DNA from 2 places in the Mesorhizobium sp. CC13 genome. Region 1 is predicted to be linked to the other one. Evidence: predicted binding sites of a transcription regulator. Region 1 holds the regulator's gene; the other holds the start of a gene.
The links. Region 1 encodes LexA, which represses DNA repair genes until DNA is damaged. Its sites were predicted from a motif close to TGTTCNNNNTGTGTTCNG; they were not measured.
Positions count from the first base shown of each region.

Region 2: the regulator LexA is predicted to act here: its motif matches at 2,417-2,434, upstream of PV773_RS02710 (sel1 repeat family protein).

Region 1 is NZ_JARDJI010000002.1:501,524-505,932, forward strand. It holds gene PV773_RS05515 (ComEC/Rec2 family competence protein) at 1-1,093, shown strand, start outside; gene lexA (transcriptional repressor LexA) at 1,496-2,212, opposite strand; gene glp (gephyrin-like molybdotransferase Glp) at 2,319-3,524, opposite strand; gene moaC (cyclic pyranopterin monophosphate synthase MoaC) at 3,525-4,004, opposite strand; gene trpC (indole-3-glycerol phosphate synthase TrpC) at 4,006-4,409, opposite strand, start outside.
Region 2 is NZ_JARDJI010000001.1:571,866-576,274, forward strand. It holds gene PV773_RS02685 (AMP nucleosidase) at 1-292, opposite strand, end outside; gene PV773_RS02690 (hypothetical protein) at 353-547, opposite strand; gene PV773_RS02695 (hypothetical protein) at 591-761, opposite strand; gene PV773_RS02700 (glutathione binding-like protein) at 936-1,658, shown strand; gene PV773_RS02705 (DUF2147 domain-containing protein) at 1,779-2,123, opposite strand; gene PV773_RS02710 (sel1 repeat family protein) at 2,558-2,824, shown strand; gene PV773_RS02715 (ABC transporter substrate-binding protein) at 3,183-4,304, shown strand.

The DNA of each region.
Region 1 (4,409 bases):
GCCGGCGATGCAGCTTTCACTCGCGGCAAAGACGTGGCGCAGGCTCTGGACCCTGGCGGTCGGGCTCCTGGCGACCTCGCTGATCGCCGGGCTGGCGACCAGCGTGTTCGGGGCCTGGCATTTCCAGCGCATCTCGCCGCTCAGCCTGTTCGCCAACCTGGCGGTGATGCCCATCGTCTCGGTGCTGGTGATGCCTTTTGCGGTTGCGGCCGGCGTGCTCATGCCGCTCGGCCTGGACGGCCTGTTCCTCGACACGATGGGGCGCGGCCTGGCCATGATGATCGCCATGGCGCGATGGTTCTCCGAGCGGTCGCCGGTCGACGCCGTCGGCCTGATTTCCGTCCGCTCGGTGATACTGGTGTCGGTCGCGCTCTGTATTGTCTCCATGGCGACCACCCGGCTCAAATTGGCCGCCCTGCCGTTCGCCGCGAGCGGATTGCTGCTGCTCGGCGAGGCAAGGACGCCAGACATATTGATCTCCGAAGACGGCCGGCTGGTCGGCGTGCCGACGGCGGGCGGCAGGCTGGCGGTCAACCGCGCACGTCCGAGCGAATTCGTCACCGACAGCTGGAAGAGGGCGGTTGTGGCGGGGGAACTGGTCGGCCCGCTTGGCACCGGCGGCGAGGCGGCCCCGGACGCCAAGGCCCCCCCTGATCGGGCGGATGCCTCGGCGCTCGAGGCGGCCATGTCCCTGCAAGGGGTAGAAAAACCGGGCCGCCGGCAGGCCTTCGTCTGCGGCGGCGGCCTGTGCACCATCGAGCACCCGTCAGGCGCCGTGATCGCCTATGCCGGCAATGCGGCAATGGCGAAGCCTGCCTGCGCCGTCGCGAGCCTGATCGTGATCGATGACGCGACGGCGCGGGACCCCTGCACAGGTTCGGCGACGACCGTCGTCACCAAGCGCGACCTGGCACGCTTCGGCAGCGTCGCGGCATTCCTGCCGGCGCAAGGGGAGCAGGCGAGCCGCCGGATCGAAATCCAGAAGGCGATCGCCGAGCCCTATCGGCCATGGCACGCGCAGCGGGCATTCTCCCGTGAGGCGCGCGGCCTGCCGCCCTTCCGCCGGGACCGTGCAAAGCCGCCGGCGGAGTAGGCCGCGCCATAAAGCAACTTGCAGCCAGACAGAGACGCGCCGGCGTCGCATGAATGCGGCCGAGAAAAGCAGCGAGGCGCGGAATGCCCTCATCGGGATGCAGTCGTCGAAATGCCCGCCGCGCTACCAGGAAAAGTGCGCAGCGGTTTTCCGCCCGGAATTGCGCAAAAACAAAGAGATAGAGCGTTTTCGTGATTCGAAGGGAAGCGGAATTTCTCTAGCCCGGATGCGCTGCACCCTGATCGGGTGCGCTGCCCCTGAAAGGCGATCGCTCCTGACCAGCGCTGGGAGAGCAGAGCCGAGAGCACTTCCGCTTTTCTTCGAATCGCGAAAACGCTCTGTCTTTTTGCTTCCACGCAAACCCGGACGGAAACTCGCTTCGCGCTTTTTTTTGGAATTGCCCTAGTAGCGCCGGATCAGCCCGACTAGCTTGCCCTGAACCTTGACCCGATCGGGGCCGAAGATGCGGGTTTCATAGGCGGGATTGGCGGCCTCGAGCGCGATCGAGGCGCCCTTGCGGCGAAAGCGCTTGAGCGTCGCCTCCTCGTCGTCCACCAGGGCAACGACGATCTCGCCCGGATTGGCGTTGCTGGCATTGCGGATGATGACCGTGTCGCCGTCGAAGATGCCGGCCTCGATCATCGAATCGCCCTTGACCTCCAGCGCATAGTGCTCGCCGCCCGAAATCATGTCCGGCGGCACCGAGATCGAGTGCGTCCTGTGCTGGATGGCGTCGATCGGTACGCCGGCGGCGATGCGTCCCATCACCGGAATGGCGACAGCCGCAGCCGCATCGTCGTCGTTGCCGGCCGAAAGCGTACGCGACGGCTCGGGCTTGCGCCCCAGGCTGCCCTCGATGACGCTCGGCGAAAACTTCCTGGCGGCGTTGAGGCCGGGCGCGATCGAGTCGGGCAAGCGGATGACTTCCAGCGCACGCGCGCGGTTCGGCAGGCGCCGGATGAAGCCGCGCTCCTCGAGCGCGGTGATCAGGCGATGGATGCCCGACTTGGAAGCGAGGTCGAGCGCCTCCTTCATCTCGTCGAAGGACGGGGGGATGCCCGCCTCCTTCAGCCGCTCATGAATGAACAGCAGAAGCTCGTGTTGTTTGCGCGTCAGCATCGCTGCCCCCAAGGGAATCGAAAGAAAAACAAACCCGGAACAAACACTATATGTTCCAGTTGTGTTCCGCAACCGATTAAATTTTGGTGAAGGTGCCGAGGGGCGCTCAGCGCAGCATCAGCACCAGGCAGCCAGTGCCAGATTCGGCGGCCCCCGCGAAGGGCTCGCGGATGATGACGCAATTGGCGTCGGCCAGCGTTCGCAGCATCGACGAGTCCTGGACCCCGAAGGGCACGGCGACGAGGCCGGCGTCGGTCTTGCGCACCACGCCGCGCACGTAGTCCTGGCGCAGGTCGTTTTCCTTCATGGGCGCCCCGAGCACGGCCTCGCGGATGTCCGGCGCATAGGGCCGCCCGCCGAGCTTCGCCAGAACCGGTTTCAGGAAGAGGTGCGAGCAGATGAGGCTCGCCACCGGGTTGCCGGGCAGGCCGATGCAGCGGGTGTCACCGAGCCGTCCGAACATCAGCGGCTTGCCCGGGCGCATGGCGATCTTCCAGAAATCGAGCTTCATGCCGAGGCCGGTCAGCACGCCGTGCACCAGGTCATGGTCGCCGACCGAGGCGCCGCCGAGGGTGACGATCACCTCGGCTTCGGCGTCGAGCGCCTGCCGGACGAGTGCCGAGATCGATCCGGTCTTGTCGGCCGCTATGCCGAGATCGAGGACGCGGGCGCCGACCGAGCGGGCAATGGCCGCCACGCCGTAGGCGTTGGACGAGATGATCTGGTCGGGGCCGGGCGAGCTTCCTGGCGGCAGCAGTTCGTCGCCGGTGGCGATGATCGCGACCAGCGGCGCGCGCTGCACCTCGAGCGTCGGATGGTTGGCGGCCGCCGCGAGCGACAGCGCGGCGGGGTCCATCAGGCGGCCGGCGTCGAGGATCAGGTCGCCTTCGCTGAAGTCGAGGCCCTTGAGGCGGATGTTGCGGCCGGGCGCGGTCGGCTCGACCACCTCGACTTCGCAGTTGCCGAGATCGCGCACGTTTTCCTGGATGACCACCGTGTCCGCGCCGGCCGGCACCGGCGCGCCGGTGAAGATGCGCACGGCCTGTCCGCGCGCGATTTTCCCTGCGAACTGCCGCCCGGCAGCCGCCTCGCCGATCACCGCAAGCCGGGCGGGCAGGTCGGCGATGTCCTGCGCGATCACCGCATAGCCGTCCATGGCCGAGGCATCGAAGGGCGGCTGGGTGCGCAAGGCGTGGAGCGGCGTGCCAAGCACACGTCCGGAAGCTTCGTCGAGGCCGACGCGTTCCGTGCCCGCCGGGGCAGCGCTTTCGAGCAGCCGTTCAAGCGCGTCGGCGACCGGCAGCAGCGCCATCTAGTCGACAGCCTTGTAGTCGCCCGACTTGCCGCCGGTCTTCTCGACCAGGCGGATGCCGGAGATCACCATGCCGCGGTCGGCGGCCTTGGCCATGTCGTAGATGGTCAGGCAGGCGACGGCGGCGGCGGTCAGCGCCTCCATCTCGACGCCGGTCTTGCCGGTGACGCGCGCCAGCGCCGTCACCCTGAGGCCCGGCAGCGATTCGTCCGGCTCGATCTCGACCGACACCTTGGTCAAGAGAATCGGATGGCAGAGGGGAACCAGCTCGTGCGTGCGCTTGGCGGCCATGATGCCGGCGATGCGCGCCGTGCCCAGCACGTCGCCCTTCTTGGCGTTGCCGGACAGGATCAGCGCCAGCGTCTCGGGGCGCATCGTCACTGTGCCCTCGGCGATCGCGGTACGGGTCGTTTCGGCCTTGTCGCCGACGTCGACCATGTTGGCCTCGCCGGTGGCGCCGATGTGGGTGAGGGCGGCCATGTCAGGCGCTCGCCGCGACCGGGCTGCCTTCGAGCAGCGCCCGCGTGGCAGCAGCCACGTCGGCCTGGCGCATCAGGCTCTCGCCGACGAGGAAGCCGCCGATGCCCGATTTTTCAAGCCTCAGGCAATCCTGGTGGGTGAAGATGCCGCTCTCGCCGACCAGCAGGCGGTCCGCCGGGACCATCGGCGCCAGCCGCTCGGACGTCTCCAGGCTCACCTCGAAGCTGCGCAGGTTGCGGTTGTTGATGCCGAGCAGGCGCGAGGCGAGCTTAAGGGCCCGCTCCGTCTCGGCCTCGTCGTGGACCTCGATCAGCGCATCCATGCCGAGTTCGAAGGCCGTTTCCTCGAGCCGCCTGGCGTCGTCGTCCGTCAGGCTCGCCATGATGATGAGGATGGCGTCCGCAC
Region 2 (4,409 bases), on a different contig from region 1:
TGATCGTCGTGGTGAAGTTCCCGGGCGTCGGCATGTGGCCGTAGGCCTGGCGGGAATCGACCTGGGAATAGGACGAGGTGATGACGCCGATTTCCGGGTAGCAGGCGCGGAAGCGCCTTGCCGGCGTGCCGTGCGCGAGCGAGGCGAAGGCTTCGCGCAGAAATGCGGTGTTGCGGTCATAGAGGCGCTTCAACGCCTCGACAGCCTTCGCGGCGTCGGTGAAGCTCTGCCGGGGAAACGGCTCCGGCGTCAGGATGGATTCGATGGGTTCGGGATAGATTCGCTTTTCCATGACCCAGTATAGAGATCAATCGTGACGGTTGGGAGGGGGCTGCCGCAGCGTCTCCGAGGGTCAGCCGCGCTGCAGGCTGACCAGCAGCACGAAACCCACGCCGCCCTTGCGCGCCGCAGGCGCCTCGATCGTCGAGCCGTTGTCGGCACGCAGCTGCGGCACGGCCAGGACCGGGGCGGCAAGCACCATCAGGATCAGCACGGCACGCGGCAGGAGCCGGGCGAACTTTGCGATCTGGAGGGCGGTGCGGGTCATCTTCGTGTTCTTTTCGGTTGGAACTGGTTGATCTCTTCGTTTGTTAGTGTCGCAAGGGTGGCTTGCAGTTCATGCCTTCCTCGAAAACGCAGGGCACCACCTGGCCGATGCCCCACGACCGAGCCGGGCGGCTTGTCTCCGCGACCAGCGTGGCAAACAGGATGCCGAACAGCGCCGAAAGCAGGCAGACGATGGTGAACCGGCGAGCGAGCATTTGGTGTATCCCCTTCGATGACACGGACTATGCGGCGCGGCGGCTGAACGGGCTCTGAGACCTCCGTTCATCTTCGGTTCAAATTTATTGACGGCGAACGACAGGCTGGCGGGGTTGTGTTTGCGTTTCCCACGCATATCTCCAGCTCATCGCTCACCAATGGAGACCGTGGAAATGACCACGCAGACCCTGCCGATCGACCTCTACTATTGGCCGACGCCCAACGGCTGGAAGATATCCATCATGCTCGAGGAGCTCGGCGTCCCCTACACGGTCAAATACGTCAACATCGGCAAGGGCGAGCAGTTCGAGCCGTCATTCCTGGAGATCGCGCCCAACAACCGCATGCCGGCCATCGTCGACCCCGAAGGTCCGGGCGCAGACGGCAAATGGGGCCGCGAGCCGATCTCGATCTTCGAGTCCGGCGCCATCCTGCAATATCTCGGGCGCAAGTTCGGCAGGTTCTATCCGGCCGACGAGCGTGGCCGCGCCGAAGTCGACCAGTGGCTGTTCTGGCAGGTCGGCGGCCTCGGCCCTATGGCCGGCCAGGCCCATCACTTCCGCCAGTATGCGCCCGAGAAGATCGCCTACGGCATCGACCGCTACACCAACGAGGTCAATCGCCTCTACGGCGTGATGGACAAGCGCCTGGCCGACCGCGATTTCCTCGCCGGCGACTACTCCATCGCCGACATCGCCTCGCTCGGCTGGGTCAAGCCCTACAGGAACCAGGGCCAGGACCTCGAGGAATTCCCCCACCTCAAGCGCTGGTTCGAAACCCTGCTCGCCCGCCCGGCGGTCATCCGCGGCCTCGCCGTCGGCGAGGACCATCGCAGCAATCTCGCCGACGACAAGGAAGCGCAGAAGATCCTGTTCGGCCAGCGGGCGAGGGTTTGACGGGATCGAGTAGGGAATGGCGAATAGTGAGTAGAGAGTAGAGAGTAGTGAGGGGATCGCCGGCCGGAGCCGACACGCATACCCCACTACTCACTATTCGCTATTTCCCTACTCGCTCTCTTACAGCTTCTTCCAGTTCTGGCTCTTGCAGATCAGGCCGCCGAGCACACAGCCGCTCATCTTGAGGTTCGAGCCGGCGAGGGTGGCCTTGCCGGAGTAGGTCTTGTCGTTGGCCGGATCGGTGATCTTGCCCGAATAGGCATTGTCGCCGTCGGCCTTGAACGTGCCGATCTTCTTGCCGGCATGCTTGCCGTCCTTGAGGGTGATGCAGAAGCTGCCGCCGCAGGTCTCGATCGCCGCGGTCGATCCGGCTTCGGTCTTCCAGTTGCCTTCGATCGGATCGGCCATCGCCGCACCCGCCAGCATCATGGTGGCCGCGACGGCCAGGCTCATCTTGCCAAACATTGAAGTCCTCCCGGTTGGTGTCTTGCTCACAGGCTCCCCCGCCTGACGTTTACGCAAACGTAAGCGTAAATCAGGCGCGCCGAAAACGGAAGCGGTGCCGCTGGGTAAGACCGAAGCATTTTTGGCGCTTCCATCGGCGCATTTCGTCTCCGGCGGGGCGACAGCGGCCAGCGCAAAGCTCAGGCGTGGTTATCAAAGGCTTTCGCGGCGGGACGCGAATTTTCAGCGCATTTTTCTCAAATCCCAGTCGCCGCAAGGCTTCCTATCCTTAATGAATTCCAAGGTTTACCCTTTGTTTGAAGTTTGTTTTCCTCGGGTTAAGCAAGCCATTTTACGGCGGATTCAAGGTTCGCCGGCATCCTCGGAAGCATCGAAAGAGCGGCTCCGGACGACACCGGCTTGCCCGCTCCGGGAGACGGACAGGGGACAAGAAAATGGCACGTTTCGAGATCTTTGAGGCCGGCTTCGGTGCGATGGGCAGCACCGCTCAGGCCGACATCCTTGTGGAACTGGGCATGATGTATTCGACCGGCCGCGACTGCGACGTCGACGTCGTCGCCGCCCACAAGTGGTTCAACATCGCCGCGATCAAGGGATCGGCCCGCGCCGCCGAGCTTCGCTCGGAACTGTCGATGGCGATGTCCAAGACCGACATCGCACGAGCCCTGCGCGAAGCGCGCGAATGGATGACGGCGCACTGAGAAAGAGCTTCGGGGGAAGGCCGGGGCTGCCGCGGGCGGCGGTCCCCAACAACAAGAGCGCGACGGCTTGAAGGACGGGCGAGGCGCGCCGGGCTGACAGGGCAGGCAAGGCTGCGACGGGGACCAAGATGCCCCGCGAAGCGTTCCGTGACAAAGCCGCGACCGGCCGAAACAAGGCCGGCGCGGCTTCCTCGCTTTCGGCGCCCGGCACACGCACGGATTGCGAGGCGAAGTCGGCACAGGCACAATGGCTCCCCGCCCATGCGCCAAGACAATGTCGGGCGCGGGTGAAAAGCATGCGCCAATTGCAAGCGAGACGCGAAATGGCATCTCGTGCAGGCTCGAGGGAGGAGACAAGATGCATCTGAAACGTACTATCGGGGCGGCGCTCGTCGGTCTGTCGCTCAGCGCCGGCGCGGCGTTCGCCCAGGAGATCACCTTTGCGGTGGTCGGGCCGATGACCGGCCAGCTCGCCAACATCGGCGACCAGTTCCGCAAGGGCGCCGAGGCGGCGGTCAAGGACATCAACGAGAAGGGCGGTGTCATGGGCCGCCAGGTCAAGCTTTCCGTCGAGGACGACGTCTGCGATCCCAAGCAGGCGGTCTCGGTCGCCAACCGCATCGTCGCCAATGGCATCAACTTCATCGACGGCCATGCCTGCTCGGGCTCGAGCATCCCGGCCTCCGCCGTCTATGCCGAAAGCGGCGCGCTGATGATGTCGCCGGCCTCGTCAAACCCGGTGCTGACCGACGACGCCGCCGCCAAGGGCTGGCCGACCATCATGCGGCTCTATACCCGCGACGACGCCCAGGGCGCCTTCATCGGCCCGTGGATCGCCAAGAAATATGCCGGCAAGAACGTCGTCGTCCTGCACGACAAGAGCGCCTACGGCCAGGGCGTTGCCGACGCGGTGCGCTCGACCATGGGCGCCGCCGGCCTCAAGGAGATCCTCTACGAAGGCATCAATGCCGGCGAGAAGGACTATTCGGCGCTGGTCACCAAGCTCAAGGAGCTCAAGGCCGACGTCGTCTATTTCGGCGGCTATCACCCCGAGGCCGGCCTGATCCTGCGCCAGTCGGCCGAGCAGAACTTCAAGTTCCAGCTGATCATGCCCGACAGCATCGCCTCGCCGGAATTCTGGCAGATCGCCGGTCCCGCCGGCGAGGGCACGATGTTCGTCTTCCCGTCCGACCCGCAGTCCAAGCCGGAGGCCAAGGAAGCGGTCGAGAAGATCAAGGCGGGCGGCTTCGTGCCGGAAGGCTTCACGCTGTTCTCCTATGCCGTCATCCAGGCCTTCGCCCAGGGCATCGAGCGTGCCGGCTCCGACGATCCGGCCAAGGTCGCAGCGGCCCTCAAGAACGGCGAGCCGATCGACACAGTCGTCGGCAAGGTCACCTTCGACGAGAAGGGCGATCTCAAGAACGCCAGCTACGACATCAACCAGTGGAGCAACGGCAAGTACGCGCCGATTCCGCAATAAGCCGCGCCGGGCGGCCTTGATCGATGGCCGGGCACCGTCCCGGCCATTGTCATTTTGTCGCTGGGTCGGAGCGCTGCCGCGCTGTTTTCTTTTGAATGGCGTTGG